Regions from separate parts of the Streptomyces sp. ALB3 genome, predicted to be linked through region 4. Evidence: riboswitches for the same ligand, from Rfam matches in the RefSeq annotation. Region 4 holds a riboswitch; each other region holds the start of a gene.
What was found. A riboswitch is a leader RNA that binds a small molecule or an ion and turns the genes downstream of it on or off. The one in region 4 is predicted to bind cyclic di-AMP.

Region 1: linked by a shared signal. The riboswitch ahead of ACHFIV_RS11060 (M23 family metallopeptidase) and the one ahead of ACHFIV_RS07825 (transglycosylase SLT domain-containing protein) in region 4 are both predicted to bind cyclic di-AMP.
Region 2: linked by a shared signal. The riboswitch ahead of ACHFIV_RS33065 (M23 family metallopeptidase) and the one ahead of ACHFIV_RS07825 (transglycosylase SLT domain-containing protein) in region 4 are both predicted to bind cyclic di-AMP.
Region 3: linked by a shared signal. The riboswitch ahead of ACHFIV_RS28750 (transglycosylase family protein) and the one ahead of ACHFIV_RS07825 (transglycosylase SLT domain-containing protein) in region 4 are both predicted to bind cyclic di-AMP.

The regions. Positions count from the first base shown of each region.
Region 1 is NZ_JBISCE010000009.1:119,812-125,025, reverse strand. It holds gene ACHFIV_RS11065 (SGNH/GDSL hydrolase family protein) at 1-821, opposite strand, end outside; gene ACHFIV_RS11060 (M23 family metallopeptidase) at 985-1,917, opposite strand; cyclic di-AMP (ydaO/yuaA leader) riboswitch at 1,922-2,079, opposite strand; gene ACHFIV_RS11055 (tyrosine-protein phosphatase) at 2,488-3,312, shown strand; gene ACHFIV_RS11050 (DUF6126 family protein) at 3,322-3,510, opposite strand; gene ACHFIV_RS11045 (helix-turn-helix domain-containing protein) at 3,610-4,227, opposite strand; gene ACHFIV_RS11040 (aspartate aminotransferase family protein) at 4,290-5,214, opposite strand, start outside.
Region 2 is NZ_JBISCE010000046.1:663,803-669,016, reverse strand. It holds gene ACHFIV_RS33075 (PrsW family intramembrane metalloprotease) at 1-1,338, shown strand, start outside; gene ACHFIV_RS33070 (aldo/keto reductase) at 1,396-2,340, opposite strand; gene ACHFIV_RS33065 (M23 family metallopeptidase) at 2,552-3,592, opposite strand; cyclic di-AMP (ydaO/yuaA leader) riboswitch at 3,604-3,756, opposite strand; gene ACHFIV_RS33060 (PP2C family protein-serine/threonine phosphatase) at 3,990-5,087, opposite strand.
Region 3 is NZ_JBISCE010000044.1:36,096-41,309, forward strand. It holds gene ACHFIV_RS28740 (septum formation initiator family protein) at 1-435, opposite strand, end outside; gene eno (phosphopyruvate hydratase) at 528-1,814, opposite strand; gene ACHFIV_RS28750 (transglycosylase family protein) at 2,145-2,837, opposite strand; cyclic di-AMP (ydaO/yuaA leader) riboswitch at 2,838-3,007, opposite strand; gene ACHFIV_RS28755 (transglycosylase family protein) at 3,298-4,308, opposite strand; gene ACHFIV_RS28760 (cytochrome P450) at 4,414-5,214, opposite strand, start outside.
Region 4 is NZ_JBISCE010000008.1:208,198-213,411, reverse strand. It holds gene ACHFIV_RS07835 (SIS domain-containing protein) at 1-837, shown strand, start outside; gene ACHFIV_RS07830 (hypothetical protein) at 941-1,492, opposite strand; gene ACHFIV_RS07825 (transglycosylase SLT domain-containing protein) at 1,709-2,575, opposite strand; cyclic di-AMP (ydaO/yuaA leader) riboswitch at 2,578-2,737, opposite strand; gene ACHFIV_RS07820 (hypothetical protein) at 3,122-3,352, shown strand; gene ACHFIV_RS07815 (molybdopterin-binding protein) at 3,722-4,117, shown strand; gene modA (molybdate ABC transporter substrate-binding protein) at 4,165-4,944, shown strand; gene ACHFIV_RS07805 (ABC transporter permease) at 4,973-5,214, shown strand, end outside.

The DNA.
Region 1 (5,214 bases), on a different contig from region 4:
GGCAGCAGATCGGGCCGTTTGGCCGCGACGTGGTCCCCGGAGGACTCGCCCCGCAGTCGGCGGCCGATCCACGGGACCAGGTACTCACGCGCCCACTGGATGTCGTCGCGCCGGACCTCGAGTGCTCCACGCTGCGCCAGCGGAGGCCACACCTGATCGGGGTCGGCCGGTACGTCGAGCCCGAGCACCTGGGCGGCGCGCAGCGCGACCCGGGTGTGCCCCTCCGCGGAGAGGTGCAGCCGGTCGTTGTCCCAGGCCCGCCTGTCCTGCACGGACCGCAGGGACCACAGGTCCAGCACCGGGCAGTCGTAGCGGTCCGCGATGGACCGCACGTGTGCGGTGTACATGGCGATCTTGCCCCGCAGATGCTTGAGCACGGGGATCCCACGGGTGTCGAAGCCGGTGGTGACCATGACGGTGCCGACCGCCTGCGTGAGCTCGGCTACCGCGCGCTCGAAGCGTTCCGCCACGTCGTCCGGGTCCGAACCGGGACGCAGGATGTCGTTCCCGCCCGCGCAGAAGCTCACCAGGTCAGGTGCCAGCTCCTTGGCGCGGGGGACCTGTTCCTCGACTATCTGGTCGAGGAGGCGTCCGCGTACGGCGAGATTGGCGTACCGGAAATTTCCGTGCGTGTCGTCCGCGGGGCCCACCACCGCACCGGGGACGGGGAGCTGGTCCGCGAGGAGGACCGCTAGCCGGTCCGCCCAGCCGACGAGCGTCCCGCCGGGGCCCGGGTCCCCGACCCCTTCGGTGAAGCTGTCGCCGATCGCTGCGTACGACCCGATGGTGCCTCGTTGTCTGTTTCTCGAATCGTCTGCCACAAGGGCTTATCCTGCACCCTCGAATGTGACCTACGCGACCGTAATAAGGGGTTGACGGGTGGTGAGAAAGACCACCCGGTCAGTTTTTGGTAAAGCCGGAATAAGGAGAGGGGCGGTGCGCCGCAGCGCACCGCCCCTTTCACGCACCGTCAGGTGCTGTGCCTCAGATCGAGACGCCGTGCGAACGCAGGTAGGCGATCGGGTCGACGTCCGAGCCGTAGCTCGGGCCGGTCCGGACCTCGAAGTGGAGGTGCGGGCCCGTGGAGTTGCCGGTGGAGCCGGAGAGGCCGATCTGCTGGCCGCCGGTCACCGTCTGTCCGGCCGAGACCGCGAGGGAGGACAGGTGCGCGTACTGGGAGTACATGCCGTCGGTGTGCTGGATGACGACCTCGTTGCCGTACGAGCCGCTCCAGCCCGCGGAGACCACGGTGCCCGGGCCGATGGAGCGGACGCTGGTGCCGGAGGCCGCCTGGAAGTCGGAGCCCGTGTGGTAGCCGCTGGACCAGCTGGCGCCGGAGGCGCGGTACTGAGTGCTGACGCCGCCGTTCTCGACCGGGCTCACGTAGCCGGAGCCGCTGCTCTGTGAGGCACCGGATCCGGTGGTCGCCGCGGCCTTCTCCTCCGCCTTCTCGGCCGGGGCGGCGGCCTTCTCGGCCGGAGCCGCGGACTTCTCGGCCGGGGCGGCGGACTTCGCCTTCGAGGGAGCCGCCTCGGCGGGCTTCTCGGCCGGTCCCGACGCCTTGGCGGCGAGGGTCAGCTTCATGCCCGGGAAGATCAGGCTCGGGTTCTCGCCGACGACGTCACGGTTGTCCTGGTACAGCTTCTGCCAGCCGCCCTTGACCTTCTGGTCGGCCGCGATCTTGGCCAGGTAGTCGCCGGAGACCACGGAATAGGTCTTCGGGGTGGCCTTCGCCGCCGACGCGGGGGCGCTGTGCGCGGCGACGGACGTGGCGGCCGGTGCCGCCTGCTCCGCCGCGTGGGCGCCGGTGGCGCCGATCAGCGGAAGGGCGAGAACGGCGCCGCCGGTCCCTGCGGCAAGAACGCCACGGGAGATCGGGCCGGTCTTCGTACGACGGTGCTTGCCTTTTGCGGGCATGGGGCATTCCTCTCCGGCGCCTGCGAGGTGAGCTGTCGGGTTCGGACTGGAGCTGCCCGGCCGCGCGGTGCGCGACTTGACCCCGAGCCGTCCGGATCCCTCCGGCCGGCGGCCTACCTGGTTCCCCCGCTCCTGCCACACGTGAGTCGGTGCGGATTCCGGGCGGCGGCAGGATTAGGCGTTCCGTCCGGATTGACCGTGACCGTAAGCGAGCCGGGTCCCCACGAACAAGCCGCGGAATGCGTACCGGAATCCATGCTTCATTTCCGGTACGGAATTCCCGTCACACTCCGTGGATAAGGGATCTTGGATTTCCGCACGGCATCAGGAATACCCGTCGGCGCCTTCACCACGCACCGTCACGGATATGATCCCGCTCACCCACCTCACACCATCTGCCGCACAAGCAGGGCATGTTCGCCTAAATACACCAATACGGACATGTCATGGCTGCCACCCCTGACGCCTCGAAGGGCGACCGAGACACATGCCCACTGCAGCCGTGTCGTATCGTCGCGGGCGTGCCCCCGTCGGCGAGCGGCGCCGGCGCCCGACACCCCAGGAGCCCTTGTGACGCAGCTGCCAGAGGTCCCGCCGGTCGGCCCCGAGCCGACAGAGGTCAGCCTGACCGGTGTCCGCAACTTCCGTGACGTCGGGGGGCTTCCGACGGTGGACGGCCGCACCGTGCGCTACGGACGCCTCTACCGCAGCGGCCACCTCGCCCACGCCACCGAGGCCGACGCCGCGTTCCTCGCCGGGCTCGGCCTGCACACGATCTTCGATTTCCGCAACGCGGCGGACCACAAACTCGACGGACTCGACGTGGAACTCCCCGGTGTCCGGAATGTCAGCATCCCTCTGTCCGACCCGGCCGACGGCGCGGAGTTCTGGCGGCTGGTGCGCGACGGGAACATCCAGCAGCTGCGCTCGATCCTCGCCGACGGCAAGGGGTCGGAGCGCATGATCGCCTCGTACCGTTCGATCATCAGGGACCGCACCGCCGAACACAGCCGCGTGCTGCACGCACTTGCCGAGGACAGCGTCCCGGCGCTTATGCACTGCGCGGCCGGCAAGGACCGGGCGGGCCTGTCCGTCGCCGTCTCGCTGCTCGCGGTCGGGGTCGAGAAGGAGGCCATCGAGGCCGACTACCTCAAGTCGAACGACGCGCACCGCCGCTACAAGGTCCGTCGCAGCGACATGTCGTCGGCAGGAATGTCCGACGAGGTGATGGAACTGCTCAACCCGCTCTTCGGCGCCCGCGCCGAGTACCTGGACGCGGCGTTCGCCACCATCGCGGAGATCTGGGGCAGCACGGACCGCTACCTCCGCGACGGTCTGAAGATCAGCGACGAGACCCGTGCGAAGCTGCGCGAGCGCCTCGTCGACGGCGCGTGACGCCGGGGATCATCCCTTGCCGGCAACGGTGAAGAGCAGGAAGAGGAAGGCCGCGACGACGTGCCCGGCGACCAGGTAGGCGATGAGCCGGATCACGAGCCCCCGGGGCATCCGGCGTTCCTGCGTGTCCCCGGTCTTCGGCCTGCGCGGCGTGAGCGGGTCATAGTACTCGGGGTCGTAGTACTCCGGATCCGACATGGCTTTCCTCTCTTCCGGCCTCTCGGGCCGGGGTGACGAAGGGAGCGCGGTGACGAGGGTGCGCGGGTGGCGAGGAATGCGCGCGGTGAGCGTGCGGGATCAGAGCCGGTGCGTTCCGCCACCCAGGCACAGCTCGGCTGCCGGGCTCTGCAGCAGCGTGTGGACGAAGAGCAGGCGCGCCCCGTCGGCGTCGAGCGCGGCGATGCGGTGCGGGGTGAGCGAGTCGAAGTGCGCGCTGTCCCCCGGCTCGAGGTCGTGCACGGTCTCCCCGAGCACCACCCGCAGCCGGCCGTCGAGGACGTACAGCCATTCCTCGCCGGGATGCACGCGTACGAGATCGTCCTCAGCGCCGTACGGGACACGGACCCGCAGGGCCTGCATGGCGCGGCCCGGCCCACCGGCCTGCCGGTAGAGCCAGCCGCCCGCTTCCGTACCGCGCGGCGCCCCTTCGGGCGGACCGCCGCGGACGATCGCGTCACGATCGGTAGGCATCTCGCCCAGGAGCTCGGAGACGGTCGTACCGTAGACACGGGCCAGTCCGAGGAGCATCGGCAGCGATGGCTGCCTCCGGCCCGTCTCGAGCCGGGAGAGGTGGGCCGGGGACAGCCCCGCGCGTCCCGCCGCCGTCTCCAGGGTGAGGCCACGGCTGCGGCGCAGGTCGCGCAGGCGCGGCGCGATCCCCGGGAGCTCGTCCGCCACCGCTTCGGGAGGATTCATTCCTCCATTGGGCCAGGATCTTTCCTCTGAGGCAAATCTTTTGCCTCGGAGGCAAACACACCTCAGCGGTTGGCGACGGCCTGCTTCACGAGAGTCCTGCCGAAGTCCCACATCAGTCCGCCTCCGCTGTGCGCGTCGTCCATGACGGCGGTGAAGGCGGACACGAAGCGTTCGACTTCCGGTTCCCCGATCACGAGCGGCGGAATCAGCTTGATCACCTCCAGGTGGTCACCTGACACCTGGGTGAGGATCCGGTGCTTCTGCAGCAGCGGCACCACCACCATCTGCGCGAAGAGCCCCTTGCGCGCCGCCTGCAGCATCGTCCAACGGCTGCGGAGCTTGAGGGAGGACGGCCGGCCGAACTCGATCCCGATCATCAGTCCACGGCCGCGCACCTCGTGCAGCAGTTCGTAGCGGCCGACGAGCGAGGCCAGCCGTTCACGGAGCAGATCACCGGTGCGGCGGGCGTTCGCGACGGTCTCCTCCCGCTCCATCACCGAGAGGACGGCCAGTCCGGCCGCCATGGCCTGGGCGTTGGATCCGAAGCTCGCGGAGTGGACGAGGACCCGGTCCATGGACGAGTAGACGCGCTTGAAGATCCAGTCCCTGCCGAGTGTCGCACCGACCGGCACGTATCCGCCGGAGAGTGCCTTGGCGACACAGAGGAGGTCGGGTTCGACTCCCTCCTCGTGCTGATAGGCGTAGAAGTCGCCGGTCCTGCCGAGCCCGGTCTGCACCTCGTCGGCGATGAGCAGGGCCTTGTGCCGGCGCAGCAGCTCCTGCGCCTCCCGCAGGAAACCGGGCGGCGCGGCATGGACCCCCTTGCCCTGGACGGGCTCCACGACCAGTCCGGCGACATCGCCCCGCCTCAGTTCGCGTCGCAGCGCGTCGAGGTCGCCGAGCGCGACGGCCGTGTCGGGCAGCAGGGGCGCGAACCCGTCGCGGAAGCCCTTCTCGCCGTTGACGGAGAGCGAGCCCGTCGTCAGC
Region 2 (5,214 bases), on a different contig from region 4:
CGCCGCGTCGGCATGCTCTGGCGCAGCAAGGCCTTCCGCGCCGGTGCGCTGATCACGGTCCTCGCTCTCTGCGGTCTGGTGATCCTGGCTCTGGTGCGTCAGCAGACGGGCACCGAGGGCTTCCTGGTGGGGCTGGGGCTGGCCGTGCTGCCCGTGCCCCTGCTGATGGGCGCGTTCCGCTGGCTGGACCGGGTCGAGCCGGAGCCATGGCGGAACCTGCTGTTCGCCTTCTCCTGGGGCGCGTGTGCCGCCGCGCTCGTGGCGATCATCGCCAACACCTTCGCCACCCGGTGGATAGCGACGGCCACCGCGGATCCGGCGAGCGCCGACACCCTCGGGGCCACGGTCGTCGCCCCCGTCGTCGAGGAGGCCGCGAAGGCCGTCGCGGTCCTGTTGATCTTCCTCTTCCGCAGACGGCAGTTCGGCGGGATCGTCGACGGCATCGTGGTCGCCGGTTTCACCGCGACCGGCTTCGCCTTCACCGAGAACATCCTCTACCTGGGCAACGCCTTCGGCGAGGACCAGCAACAGGGGACCACGGGGTTCGCCTCGGTGACGGCGGGGACGTTCTTCGTCCGCGTGGTGATGTCACCGTTCGCGCATCCCCTGTTCACGGTGCTCTCCGGCATCGGCTTCGGCATCGCGGCACTCGGCGGGCCGCGCCACCGGGTGCGCCGCGTCCTCCTGCCCCTCCTGGGGCTCGTCCTCGCGATGGGCATGCACGCCCTGTGGAACGGCTCGTCGGCCTTCGGACCGTACGGCTTCTACCTGGTGTACGGCGCGTTCATGGTGCCGTCCTTCGGTCTCGTGACCTGGCTGGCCGTCTGGTCGCGCCAGAGGGAGCTGCGCACGCTCTCCACCGAGCTGCCGGTGTACGCGGCGGCCGGCTGGCTGACCCCCGCCGAACCGCTCGCGCTGGCCTCCATGAAGGCACGCGGCATGGCCCGGGACATGGCCAGGCACTGGCACAGCCTCCCGGATCGGGCGCGCGGCAGGGAAGCGGCCCGCGCCGTCGCGGAGTACGAGTCGTTCGCGACCTCGCTGGCCATGCTGCGCCGGAGGGCCCGCCACGACGGCGCCGGACCCGACTTCGCCCTCCGTGAGCAGGAGTTGCTGCACCACCTCTGGCACCGCCGGGACATCGCGGGACCCGCCCTGGCCTACGCGGCCCACGCGACGGGCCGGCTCAGCACCCGGCGGCCGTCGGTGCCGCCTCCGTTCCCCCGCCAGTTCCCGCACGGCGGCCCGCCGCCGCAGCAGCTTCCGGCACCGCACCGGCACTACGGCGGATACAACCCGTACATGGAGGACGGCGGACACCGCCCACCGCCCGGCTGACCGGGCCCGGCCGCTCCTGCGGAGTACCGGGCCCGGTCGTCCACGGCCGCACCTGGGTCAGGCTGATGCCTCCGTCAGGTCCGCCAGCTGCCGCTCGGTCAGCCGGAGCCCGTCCACCGCCATCAGTGCGGGCAACTGCTCGACCGTACGCGCGGAGGCGATGGGCGCGGTCACGGTCGGCCGGGAGGCAAGCCAGGCCAGTGCGACCGTGGCGACCTCGGCGTCGTGCTCCCGGGCGGTCCTGTCGAGCGCCGCGAGCACCTTGCGTCCGCGCTCGGTCTCCAGGTGCTTGCCCGCGCCCTCGGCCCTCGCGCTCTCGACCGGGGCACCCGTCCGGTACTTGCCGGTGAGGAAGCCCGAGGCGAGGGCGAAGTAGGGGACGGCGGCGAGACCGGCGCGGGAGGCCGTGTCCTGGAGCGCGCCCTCGTAGGTGTCGCGCGAGACGAGGTTGTAGTGCGGCTGGAGCGCTACGTAGCGGGCCATGCCCTCGCGCTCGGAGAAGTCGAGGGAGGCCTGGAGCCGCTCCGGGCTGATGTTGGAGGCGGCGATCTCCCGCACCGTGCCGGCCTTCACCAGCTGGTCGAGCGCGGTGATGATCTCCTCGACGGGCACGCTCTCGTCGTCGAAGTGCGTGTAGTAGAGGTCGATGTGGTCGGTGCCGAGCCGGCGCAGCGACGCCTCGGCCGCCTCCTTGACCGTGGTGGGCGAGAGACCCTTGTACGCGGGGTGGGCGCCCACCTTGGTGGCGATGACGACATCGTCGCGGCGGGAGCGGGCCGCCAGCCACCTGCCGATGAGGGTCTCCGACTCACCGCCCTCGTTGCCCGGCACCCAGGCCGAGTACGAGTCGGCGGTGTCGATGAAGTTGCCGCCGGCCGCCACGTAGGCGTCGAGGACGGCGAAGGTCCGGTCCTCGTCCGCCGTCCAGCCGAAGACGTTGCCGCCGAGAGCGAGAGGGAAGACCTTGAGGCTCGAGGAACCGAGCGGGCGCAGAGAAGTCATACCCGGGGACAACCAGTCGGCTGAGGCGACTATTCCGGTTCGGCTGGACACGGTCCGGGAAGACCGCCTCCCCGGACGGACCGGCGGCCCTGACGTCGGGGGGTCGTGCGTCAGGGCCGCCGGGGTTCGGTGCGCCGGCTGCCGACGCGCGGGGTCTTCCGTACCGATCGGGCCTGCTCGGTACCGGGCCGGACGGAAGACCCCCGGGGACTCAGATGGTGAGGCCCTTGCCGCGCAGCCAGCTCATCGGGTCGACGCCCGTGCCGTCCGCGGTGTGGATCTCCAGGTGCAGGTGGGCACCGGTCACGTTGCCGGTCGCACCGACACGGCCGATCGTCTGGCCGGTGGTGACCCGCTGACCGGCGGTCACGTCCATCGAGGACTGGTGGCAGTACCAGACCTCCGTGCCGTCGTCGAGCTCCAGGACCGTGCGGTAGCCGTACGACCCGGAGTAGCCGGCGGACTTCACCGTACCGCTGTGCACGGCCTTGACCGGGGTGCCCGTCGGAGCCGCGAAGTCCAGCCCGGTGTGGTGGCCCGAGGACCACATCGAACCGGCCTGACCGTAGGTCGAGCTGATGTAGTACGACGAGGTCGGGACGGCGTAGCTGGCGGCGAGCTTCGCGAGACGCTCGGCCTCCGCCTTCTTCTTCGCCGCCTCTTCCGCCGCCTTCTTCTCCGCGGCGGCCTCGGCTTCGGCCTTGCTCTGCTGCTTCGCCGCCTGGACCGCGGCTGCCTCGACCGCCGCCTGCTCCTGTGCCGCCCTGGCCACGGCATCGGCTCCGGCCTGCTGCTGCTCGGCCTGCTGGAGGATGCGGGCGCGCAGCGCCTCCCCCGCGTCGGTGGTGCCCTGCTCGGCCTCGGCGGCGGTGATGCCCGCGGTGGTGAGCGGGGACGACGCGGCGACCGTCGCGTGGTCCGGGTCGGCGTCACCGGACATGAACGCGCCCACGCCGGGAAGGGACTTGGCGTCGGGGAGATTGTCCGCGATGGAATCGGGAAGGGAGATGGAGACGGGCGGCTTGCTCTGCGCGGTGGCCATGCCACCGGCTCCGACGGCCGCGATGACGCCGACACCGAGGACGGTGGAGCTACGGGCGAGACCGCGCTGCTTGGCTACACGGTGCCGGCCGCGTACGGGACGGACGGACTCCTCGGTGGGATTCCATTCGTCCCACGTCCTGTCCTCATCGGCGAGGCCGCCGGTCCTGAAGGATGACGGTGCCTCGGGGGCAGGCTGGTTGGACGCCACGTGGGCGCGCTCCTTTCCTTCCTTCTCGCCTACCGGGTTAGCTGACGGGTTCGGAGCAGGAAGGTCTCCTACGGGCCCCTTCGCCTCTCACGAGACACAGGTGCCCGATTCACCCCATGTAGGTGGTTCCCCGGTTCCCTTGCGGAATTCGGCGCTGCGCACGGTGCCGTCTCTTGCGACGGCGGCTACAACCGCGCTGCGTTATCGAACGTTAATAGACGACCGGGTCCGATTCCAAGCTGTTCCCACAGATCGTTGATGGCTCTGGCCCGGACTTTCAGGGACCAAAGGGGCTCAAACGGGCGAGTTGAGTACACCTCATTCGGCCATCACTTTCTGACGTTGTGTCAACTGTTATGCGCAGTGAGGTCCTTCGACTACCGACGGTCGCGACCGGTCATTCACTGTCCCGCCGCACGATCTTCACCGTCGTCCGGCGTTCCTGCTGTCCCCGCGCGGGGCGGCCGACCGCGAGGAGTGCCAGGTCGTCCGTGGACCGGCCACCGGTGTGCAGCCGTACGTCGTCGGTGAGCGCGGACAGGAGTTCGTCGGGTCCCGGGAAGAGGCGGCCGCGCAGCCGGGCCGCCGGGTCGTAGAAGACGCCCTTGGCGTCCCGCGCCTCGGAGAGACCGTCGGTGAACGCCAGGAACATCGCCCCGGCCGGCAGCGTCCACTCGTCCGACCGGTCCGGCCACGCGTCCAGGCCCATCCCGAGCGGCAGGGCGGGCACGGTGGGCGACAGCACGTCCAGCGCCCCGTCCTCGTGCAGCACGAGCGGCTCGGGGTGACCGCGGTTGACGACCCGCAGTGTGTCCGAACCCGCCGGGATCTCCGCCAGGACGGCGGTGACGAACCCCTCCATCGAGTCGAGCCCGCCCCGTCGCGAGCCCTCACGGGCCAGTGCCCGCTCCAGCCGCTGGACCACCCCCTCCAGCGACAGCTCCTGCTCGGCGGCCTCCCTGAACGCCCCGATCACGACGGCCACGGCCGCCACCGCGTCCAGCCCCTTGCCCCGCACGTCCCCGACGACCAGCCGCACCCCGAACGGCGTGTCCGCGACGGCGAACAGGTCACCGCCGACGAACTCGTCCGCCTGTGCCGCCTCGTACCGCGCCGCGACCAGCAGCCCGCCGATCCGGTCCTCGGGCGTCGGGAGCACCGCGCGCATCGCCGTCTCCGCGATCACCCGGGCCGAGGCCAGCTGCTCGTTCCCGCGGCGCACCACACGGTTGATGACCAGGGACAGCGCGGCGACGGTGACCAGGGTGAGCAGGTCGGTGACCGGCATCACCTCGGTGAGCACGCCGTCCGAGACACGGATGGCGAGCACGACGAGGATCGCGGCCGCCCCGATCCGGACGGTGCCCGCCAACGAGAAGAAGGGAGCGGCGATCAACGGGGCGGCGGCGAAGAGCGGGACGGCGGTGACCTGGGACGGCGTCGCGAGGTCGACGATCACGCCGACGCAGATCATCAGGGCGGGCAGCACGCGCACGAACCGCCGGGAACGGACGTTCCCCGCAGCGCCCCCTCGCCGTCCGTCCGGCTTCCCCACCTGTGCACTCCCACCTGGTCCACCCACGGCTGCGGACGGTACCGCGCCCCGTCCGGCCCGACCGGAG
Region 3 (5,214 bases), on a different contig from region 4:
GTTCGAGTGCCAGGGGCGTCCCGTCGCCCCCGGCTCACCCCGGCGCACCTCGGCCGCGTCCGGGTCGACCACCGTGAAAGCGGTCTCGCCGGGCAGCACGTAGTGGAGGTGCTGACGCGCGAGACGACGGATGTACGCGTCGTCCTTGAGCCGCGCCTTCTCGTCGCGCAGCTCCTCCGTACGCTGCCGGGCCTCCTGCGACAGCCTCTCCTGCTCCGCGATCTGGTCGCGCTGGGAGATGTACTGCCGCATGGGATACGCGAGGGCGACCACCAGGGAGCAGACGATCAGCGCGAGGAACGCGGCCCGGCCGGTGAGCCGGGAGCGGCGGGCCTGGCGGCGGCTCTGCGACCGGTAGACGCGGGCCGCCGTCTGCTCGCCGAGCAGTCGCAGCCTGGTCGCGGTGGAGAACCGGTCGCGGTCCTTCCCGGCCATGTCTCACGCCTCCCCTTACGCACGTCCGTCCCCGCACACGGTACGGGACCGGATGCGGGGACGGACGGAGGCTGTGCTCCGGAGCGGGGCTGTCAGCCCTCGAAGCGGAACCGCGGGAACGCCGAACGCCCGGCGTAGACCGCGGCGTCGTCGAGGATCTCCTCGATGCGCAGCAGCTGGTTGTACTTGGCGACGCGGTCCGAGCGGGCCGGGGCGCCGGTCTTGATCTGGCCGCAGTTCACGGCGACGGCGAGGTCGGCGATGGTGACGTCCTCGGTCTCACCGGAGCGGTGGGACATCATGCACTTGAAGCCGTTGCGCTGGGCCAGCTCGACGGCGTCCAGGGTCTCGGTCAGCGAACCGATCTGGTTGACCTTGACGAGCAGGGCGTTGGCCGAGCCCTCCTCGATGCCGCGGGCGAGGCGCTCGGGGTTGGTGACGAACAGGTCGTCACCGACGATCTGCACCTTGGAGCCGAGCTTGTCGGTGATGACCTTCCAGCCGGCCCAGTCGTCCTCGTACAGCGGGTCCTCGATGGAGACCAGCGGGTACGCGGAGACGAGCTCCTCGTAGTACTCGGTCATCTCGGCGGCCGAGCGGGACTTGCCCTCGAACTCGTAGACGCCGTCCTTGTAGAACTCGGACGCGGCGACGTCGAGCGCGAGCGCGATGTCGCGGCCCGGGACGTAGCCGGCCTCCTTGACGGCCTCGATGATGAGGTCGAGGGCGGCGCGGTTGGACTCGAGGTTGGGGGCGAAGCCGCCCTCGTCGCCGAGACCGGTGGACAGGCCCTTGGTCTTGAGGACCTTCTTCAGCGTGTGGTAGATCTCCGCGCCCCAGCGAAGGGCCTCGGAGAAGGACTCGGCGCCGATCGGCGCGATCATGAACTCCTGGATGTCCACGTTGGAGTCGGCGTGCGAGCCGCCGTTCAGGATGTTCATCATCGGAACGGGCAGCAGGTGCGCGTTCGGGCCGCCGAGGTAGCGGAAGAGCGGGAGGTCGGAGGCCTCCGACGCGGCGTGCGCCACGGCGAGCGAGACACCGAGGATGGCGTTCGCACCGAGGGAGCCCTTGTTCTCGGTCGCGTCCAGGTCGAACATCGCCTGGTCGATGAGGCGCTGCTCGGTGGCGTCGTAACCGACGAGCTCCGGGCCGATCTGCTCGATCACGGCGAGGACGGCCTTCTCGACGCCCTTGCCCTGGTAGCGGTTGGGGTCACCGTCGCGAAGCTCGATGGCCTCGAACGCACCGGTGGAGGCGCCGGACGGAACAGCAGCACGTCCCGTGCTGCCGTCGTCGAGGCCAACCTCGACCTCGACCGTGGGGTTGCCCCGGGAGTCGAGGATTTCCCTGGCTACGACGACGTCGATGGACGGCACGAGGCATCTCCTTCTGGGATCTGACACTGGTTGTGCAGGGTCACTGTGGCCTTGCGCCACGAGCCTAACCGGCCCGGCCCGCTCCGTCGGCCGTCCGCCCGTCCCGTGGGACGAAAAAGGACTCAAGGACCCACATTCCGGGCAAAGCTCCAGAATTCTACTGGCAAGTAACCACAACAATTGAACGCTCGCGCCTCGGTGGGCCCACCGAGGCGCGCCGCCCGGCGGGTGCCGGACACGGCTCCGGCCCGGCGCGCGGGGGGTCGGCGCGCCGGGCCGGAACTCCGGAGCGGTGCCACGGGGCGGAGGAGGACCCCGGGCCGCTTCCGGCTACTTCAGGTGGAGCTGCTGGCCCGGGAAGATCAGGTCGGCCTTGTCGACGATGTCGTCGTTCAGGTCGAACAGCTTCTCCCAGCCGCCCTTGACCTTCTCCGCGTCGGCGATCTTGCTGAGCGTGTCGCCGGCCTTCACCTTGTACTCGCCGTCACCCTTCTCGACCTTCTCCCCGGTCGGGGTGGTGACGGTCTTCTCGGGGGCGGTCCGCTTCTCGCTGCGCGTGGTGGGCTGCTCGGCCTTGCGCTCCGGCGCGGCCTCCGGCGCGGTGTCGCCGTTCTTCCCGGAGCCGGTGTCGACACCCGGGTCCACACCGTCGTCCGTCAGGCCGCCGGCACCCGCGCAGGCCCAGGCACCGGGACCCTGGAGGTCGAGGAGCTTCTCGGCCGCGGCTATCTGCTGGCCCTTGGTGGCCAGGTCGGCACGGGAGGCGTACTGCGTGCCACCGGCCGCCGCCCAGCTGGACTGCGAGAACTGCAGGCCGCCGTAGTACCCGTTGCCGGTGTTGATGGACCAGTTGCCACCGGACTCGCACTGGGCGACGGCGTCCCAGGTCTCGACGGAGGCGGCGGAAGCGCCCGTCGCACCCATGAGCGGCACGGCGACGGCGGCACCGGTGACACCGGCCAGGGTCGCGATACGAACGGCCTTGGACGGGCGACGGTGCTTGCCCTTGCTGGAAAGCAGCATGGTTCTCCTCACCGACGCCTACGAGGTGAGCTGTCGGGTTCGGGCTGTGAGTCGCCCGGCCGTCCGCGATCACGGACGCCTTCACCCCTAGCCGCTCCCGGTCCGTCGTCCGACGGCCGGGTCCGGCACTTACCTGGGTCCCCCGCTCCTGCCTACGGCGCTTTACGCGTCGGTCCCCTTCGGCCGACGGCAGGATTCGGCGTGACGGTCGAAGGTGCCCGCGGTGCGAGCGGCTCCGACCGTAATCACACCCAACCCCCACATTCAAAGATGGACATAACGGTTGATCAGTCCCTAATGACCCAGCACGGAGCGTGGTTTTCGCAGGTCGGAGCCAATGCGGACGGACCGGACGGGCAGAGCGCCCCAGTTGAAGCAAAGAGACCCATGTCTCACTTACGCATAAGTGGACATAGGCCTCTGAACTGCCCCCCGTTTCGGGGTGTTTTCCCGCTTCGGGTCAGTTGGCGCCGGCGGTCTCCGGCTGCCCCTCGGGCTGCGCCTGCGACTGCTCCTCGGACTGCGCCTTCGACGTGTCGGCCGCGAGGCCGAGGTCCAGGTTCTGGCCGGGAAGGATCAGGTCGGGGTCGGAGCCCAGCTCGTCCTTGTTGGCCTCGTAGAGCGTGGTCCAGCCACCGGGGAGTTCCTGCGCGTCGGCGATCGCCCAGAGGTTGTCGCCCTCGCGGACGGTGTACGTCCCGTCCGCGCCCTGGCGCCCCCCGGAGTCGCCGCGCGAGGCGTGGCGGCCGGACTCGCGCCCGTCACCCGGCTCCGCCTCCGCGCTCGCCTCGGGGGCCGGTGTACCGCGGTGCTTCCCGCCCTTCGCGCCGTCGTCCTTCGACGCACCGGGCGTCCCGGAGGCTTCGGGGGACGGGGTGGCGGACGGCGACGCGCCGCTCCCGCTCGCCTCGTCCTCCCGGTCCGCCGCGCCGGCGGGCGCCTTCCCGTCCGCCTCGTCCTTCGCGGCGGAGTCGTCCGCCCCGTCCGGCGCGCCGGCGGCGTCCGTCGCTTCGGAGGAGGGGGTTTCGGACGGGGTCGCGGTGTCCGAGGGCTCGGCGGACGGCTCGCCGCCCGGGTCGACGCCGGGCAGCCCCTCGTCCAGGGCGAGCCCGGAGATCACGGAGCAGCTGACCCACGCCTGGGGGCCCTTGGCGTCCAGCAGCTTCTCCGCCACCGCGATCTGCTGCGAGCGGCTCGCGAGGTCCGCCCGCGGCGCGTAGGCCGTGCCGCCGTACGCCGACCACGTCTCCTGCGAGAACTGCAGTCCGCCGTAGTAGCCGTTGCCGAGGTCGGCACTCCACATGCCGCCGCTCTCGCATTCGGCGACCCGGTCCCAGGTCGACGCGTCGGCGGCTTGCGCGCCGCCCGCACCGAGCAGCGGGATGGCGATGGCCGATCCCGTGACGCCTGCGGCGACGACGATGGCGGGTGCCTGGCGAGGGCGACGGTGTCTGCCGGTCGCGGAGCCCATGGGATTGCCTTCCGTGTGACTGACATGTGACGGGTGAGTCGAACGGTGAACCTAGCCCTACTCGAACGTGTGTCACAAGTCGATGCAGCGGAGATCACGTGAAAGTCACGGAGTTGACAGTCTGTCACCTTCTGCCACCGGATGGCCGGGATCGAACTCCACAGGAAGCGTGCGCAGTCCACGCATGATCAACCCCCCGCGCCATCGCAAATCGGCAGGTTCCGCGGCGAGCCGCAGGTCGGGGAGGCGTCGCAGCAGGGTGGCCAGGGCCACCCTGCCCTCCAGCCGGGCCAGCGGCGCCCCCAGGCAGTAGTGGATGCCGTGCCCGTAGCCGAGGTGCTGATTGTCACTCCGCGCGAGATCCAGGGTGTCCGCATCCTGGAATCTCTCCGGGTCCCGGTCGGCGGCGGCCAGCACCACGAGCACGGGGTCCCCCGCCGCGATGTCCTGACCGCCCAGGGTCACGGGCTCGGTGGCGTAGCGCCAGGTCGCGAGCTCCACCGGTCCGTCGTAGCGCAGCAGCTCCTCGACGCCCGTGGCGAGCAGCTCCGTCTCACCGGCGGCCAGCGAGCGTTCCAGACGCTCGCGCTGGGACGGGTTGCGCAGCAGCGCGTAGACGCCGTTGCCGATGAGGTTCACCGTCGTCTCGAAACCGGCGAAGAGGAGGATGAACGCCATGGCGGCGGCCTCGTTCTCGCTGAGGTGCTCACCGTGGTCGCTCGCCCGGATCAGCCCGGAGATCAGGTCGTCACCGGGATCCTCCCTCTTGCGGTGGATGAGTTCGGCGAGATAGCCGCGCATCTTCTTGACCGATCGGGCCACCCCGCCGCGCGGCCCCCCGCCGTGCCGGATCATCATGCCCGCCCAGTCACGGAAGTCGTCCTGGTCCTCGCGCGGCACGCCGAG
Region 4 (5,214 bases):
GAGGTCGCCGCCGACCGGAAGGCGTCCCTTCCCGCCACCGGTGAGCGCATCGCCGTCGTCGGCTGCGGGACGTCGTTCTACATGGCCCAGGCCTACGCCTCACTGCGCGAGGCATCCGGGCAGGGCGAGTCGGACGCCTACGCCGCCTCGGAGTTCCCCTTCGGACGCGCGTACGACCGGGTCGTCACGCTGACGCGTTCGGGGACGACGACCGAGGTGCTCGGTCTGCTGTCACGGCTGCGGGGCACCACCCGGACCGTCGCCGTGACCGCCGATCCACGGACTCCGGTGATGACCGCCGCCGACGAGCTGGTCGTCCTCGACTTCGCCGACGAACGGTCCGTGGTCCAGACGCGGTTCGCGACCACGGCCCTGACCCTGTTCCGCGCCCACCTCGGGCTGCACACGGACGACGTCGTCCGGGACGCGGAGACCGCCCTGGCGGAGCCCCTGCCCGAAGGGCTCGTGGAGTGCTCCCAGTTCAGCTTCCTGGGCAGCGGCTGGACGGTGGGCCTCGCCAACGAGGCGGCGCTGAAGATGAAGGAGGCGTCACTGTCCTGGACGGAGTCCTACCCGGCGATGGAGTACCGCCACGGCCCCATCAGCATCGCCACGGCGGGAACCGCCACCTGGATGTTCGGATCGGCTCCGCAGGGCCTGCGGGACGAGGTGCTGGCGACCGGGGCACGGTGGGTGGAGAGCGGCCTCGACCCGCTGGCCGAGCTGGTCCGGGTCCAGCGGCTCGCGGTCGCCCGCGCGGCTGCCCGCGGCCTCGATCCCGACCGGCCGCGCCACCTGACGCGGTCGGTGGTGCTCGGCACGACCGCCGCGCCCTGAGGCCCCGTCACGGGCGCCGTCAGGCAGGCGTCAGGCAGGCGTCAGGCATGTCGCGCACCGGGCCGGCGGGCGGCCCGGTGCGCGACTGCGGCCGCCGAGGAGGTCAGGCCTCTTCGAAGTGGGCGTCCAGTGCCTCGTCCAGTTCCACCGTCCACTTCTTGAGGTCGCTCCGCGAACCCGCCTCGACCTCGGCGTTGAACCACCGGCGGCTCGACAGATGGACGGTCACGGTGAACCGGCGCCCGAAGCGGGCGGTCCTGACCTCGACCGCGCCGATCTCGGTCCAGTCGAACTCCGCCTCCTGGTCGTCGAGCCGGAAGCGGACACCTGCGGCGTCCACCCTGATGGATCCGCGGCGGTCGCTGACCTCGAAGACAGGGCCTTCGCCCTCCGTCTCCTCGCGCACCGCCCCGGCGTCCTGGACGGACCCGGCGTCAGGGGCCGTCCCGCCGTCCGGGGCCCCGTCCCCGGCCTCCTCGGCCGCCCCCTCGGCGAGCACCTCCGCTGCCTCGGTCTCCGGGGTCGCACCGGGCTCCTCCGTCTCCGCTCCCGCCTCCGTCCGCGCGGGGGCAGGGGCCGTCAGGCCGGGGATGTACGCCGGGTCTGTCCCCGCGGCGAACTCGGGCTGGGTGTTCGAATCTATGCGCTGCTCCACGGCGGGCAGTATGGACGACGAACCTGTACGAGACCAGTCACCCGGCCCGTCGCCCGGGGCGCCGACCGCCGTGACACGGCCATTCGGCGGTCCTCGGACACGAACCGGGCCGGAAACGGCCGACGGGTGGTACGGGTTCCGCCGAACCCGTACCACCCGTCAGCTCTGTCCCTCCGTCACACGTCCGCGCGTCGGCGGTCCCGCGCCCGCGAGGACTCAGTAGGCACCGAAGACGTTGTCGATCGACCCGTACCGGTCCGCGGCGTAGTTGCACGCGGCCGTGATGTTGGCGACCGGGTCGTAGCTGTCGGTCGACGTGCCGGGCACGTGGTAGGCCTCGAAGGTCGGGTCGATGACCTGCAGCAGGCCCTTCGACGGGATGCCGGCAGCGGCGTTCGAGTCCCAGTTGTTGATGGCCTGCGGGTTGCCACCGGACTCGCGGATGATGTTGCGGTGGATGCCCTCGTAGCTGCCGGGGATGCCGTGCTCGGCCATGACGGCCAGCGACTCCTTGATCCAGCCGTCGAGGTCGTCGGTGTACGCGACCGGCTCGGCGGCAGGAGCCGCTTCGGCGGCGGGGGCGCCCTCGGCGGCGACGGTGGTGCTCGCGCGCTCCGAGCGGTCGGCGCGGTCAGCGCTCTCCTCGGCACGGTCGGAGGAGGCGGAAGCCTTCGATTCGGCCTTTTCGGCCTTGTCCGCCGACGTGTCATCGGCCTTACCGCCGATAACCAGCTTCAGGCCGGGGTGAATCAGGTCGGGGTTTCCTCCGACCACCTTCTCGTTGTCCTCGTACAGGGCCTTCCAGCCACCGCTCACGGAATGCTCGCGGGCGATCTTGGCGAGCGTGTCACCCAAGATCACGGAATAGGTGGCGGACTCGGCCTTCTGTGCGGCAATTCCCTTGCCGGACGCGGCAGTCGACGTCGCGGCCTTTTCGACGGCGGCCGGCTGGGCCGGGGCCGCGAAGGCGCTGGTCGCACCGAGCACGGGGAGGGCCAGGGCGGCTCCGCCCGTGCTCACGGCGATGATGCCGCGGGTCAGCGAACTGGTCCTGGAACGACGGTGCTTACCGTTTTCGGGCATGCTGGATTCCTCTCCGTCGCCTGCGAAGTGAGCTGTCGGGTTCGGGCTGGAGATGCCCGGCCGCAAGCTGCTGCGACTTCACCCCGAGCCGCTCCGGAAACCGGATCGGCGCTTACTTGGGTCCCCCGCTCCTGCCGTACGAGAAGTGGTCGGGTAACCGGACGGCGGCAGGATTCGGCGTTCCGCCCGGAGTGATGGTGACCGTAAGCGAGAAATAGGGAAAGGAACAAGCTCGCCGGAGTGATCACAATTCATTGACAAGATCGATTTACGGGAATTCATGTAATCCACCGCACACGGCGTTCCCCATTCCTCTTGGCGCAGAAGGGAACCGGTCGGCACACCGCCACGTCGGCCCCCGGGAAGTGACGCTGGTCACGGAGTCCGATTCGGGCGTTTTGCTCCCACGCGAAGGACCCCAGGTCGCACGAAATGGCTTTTTATGGATTACGGGATCAATTCCAAGAAGTACTGCAAATCGGGCATACGACTCACAACTATCACGCAGGGGCATACCGGGAGTCTTCCCGTGGAACCGATCCGCGTATGACTGACAGCCCTTACGCATCGGCCCCGCGGATCACCGTCCTGCCCGTGCAGCCCGGCGATCCGCCCTTCCGCATCGTGGAGATCGACGGTGAGGTGATCGGAAGCGCGACCGCCATGACGGACGTCCTGATCGCGGCCGCCGCGGCCGGCATCCCGGTCCACGACCTCGACGACCCGGCTGTCGTCCGATGGGTGGGCGGAGGCAAGCTCAGCTGGATGCCGCACTGATGACGGCCGCGGCGGCGACCGGGGGACTGCGGTGGCCGAGCGGTCCCGAGCGGCGCTCCGGGTGAGGGACCCAGCCGGTCCACGCGTGCGGCTCGCTCGTCCAGCCGCCTCCGGTGTCGCCGGCCCGCGCCGTGCGGCCTCCGTCGCGGACCGCGAGTCCGTGCGCGCCGGGGCGTCGCGGTCGACACGCCCCCGGCCGGGATGTCGCCGACCGCGACGTCCCGGCACGCACACCACTCACGACACCGCCGCCGAGGAGCCGACCTCGCCGCCCTCACGGGTGAGCCACCCCACCACAACACCGCATCTGCCAGGTCAAGGACATTAAAGCCTTGTAAATGCCAATGGCAGACGCATACGGTGTCGCACATGCAGTCCTACACCATCGGGCAGGCGGCGCGTCTGCTCGGCGTGAGCCCCGACACCGCCCGCCGCTGGGCGGATGCCGGCCGGGTCGCGACCCATCGCGACGAGAGCGGGCGGCGCCTCATCGACGGCGGCGATCTGGCCGCCTTCTCGGTCGAGGTCGCCCAGGCCGGTCCCGGCGAGGACGAGGTCCCGTACACCTCGGCGCGCAACGCCTTCCCGGGCATCGTCACCGCGGTGAAACTCGGCGACGTCGCGGCCCAGGTCGAGATCCAGGCCGGCCCGCACCGTCTCGTCTCGCTGCTGACCAGGGAAGCCGTGGAGGAGCTCGGACTGGAGGTCGGCATGCGGGCCACGGCCCGCGTGAAGTCGACCAGCGTCCACATCGACCGCACCTGAGGGGCACGCCGCCCGCGAGCGGCGGCTCACACCGAGGAGTTGTCCAGATGTTTCTCACACTCACCGGCCGCCGGGCGGGCGCCGCGGTCCTGTCGGGGCTCGCGCTCGCCACTCTGGCCGCGTGCGGCAGCGACGGCGAGGACGAGGGGTCCGCGGCGGCGGGGACCGAGCTCACCGTGCTGGCCGCGTCCTCACTGACCGACGTCTTCGCGACCGCCGGCGCCGCCTACGAGAAGGAGCACCCCGGGACGAAGGTGACGTTCTCCTTCGCCGGGTCGCAGGAGCTGGCCGCCCAGGTCGGACAGGGCGCGCCCGCGGACGCACTGGTCACCGCCGACACCAGGACCATGGACGGGCTGGCCGCGGACACCGGGAAGCCGGCGGTCATCGCGAAGAACCGCCTGGTCATCGCCACAGGAGAAGGAAACCCCGAGAAGATCGGCGGCCTCACGGATCTTGCCGATCCCGCGCTCAAGGTGGTTCTGGCCGCGCCCGAGGTGCCGGTCGGGCGCTACGGCGAACAGATACTCGACTCCCAGGGGATCGACGTGAAGCCGGTCTCCCAGGAGCCCAGCGTCCGCGCCGTCCTCAGCAAGGTCGAGCTGGGTGAGGCGGACGCCGGCCTCGTCTACAGGACGGACGCCGCCGCTGCCGCCGACAAGGTCGACGCGGTCGACATCCCCGACGCTCAGAACGCCATCGCGAGTTATCCGGCCGCGACCCTGAAGTCGTCCCGGAACGCCGGGGCCGCCGCCGCGTTCGTCTCCTGGCTGTCCACTCCCCGGGCACAGGGGATCCTCCAGGACGCGGGTTTCCAGACACCATGACGACCTGGCCGGGCGCGAGGGAGACGCGATGAGACAGCTCCGCAGCCGCCCGTCGCGCCCGCGCGCCCCGCTGACTCTGGTGATGCCCGCACTGCTCGCCGTGGTGTTCCTGATGCTGCCCCTGGCCGGCATCCTGGCGCGCACGTCGTGGGGCGAACTCGGCACCCATCTGGCGAGCCCCGGCACCACGAGGGCCCTGAAGCTGTCGCTGCTGGTCTCCGCCTGGGCTCTCGGGCTCTCGCTCGTGCTGGGTGTGCCCCTGGCCTGGTT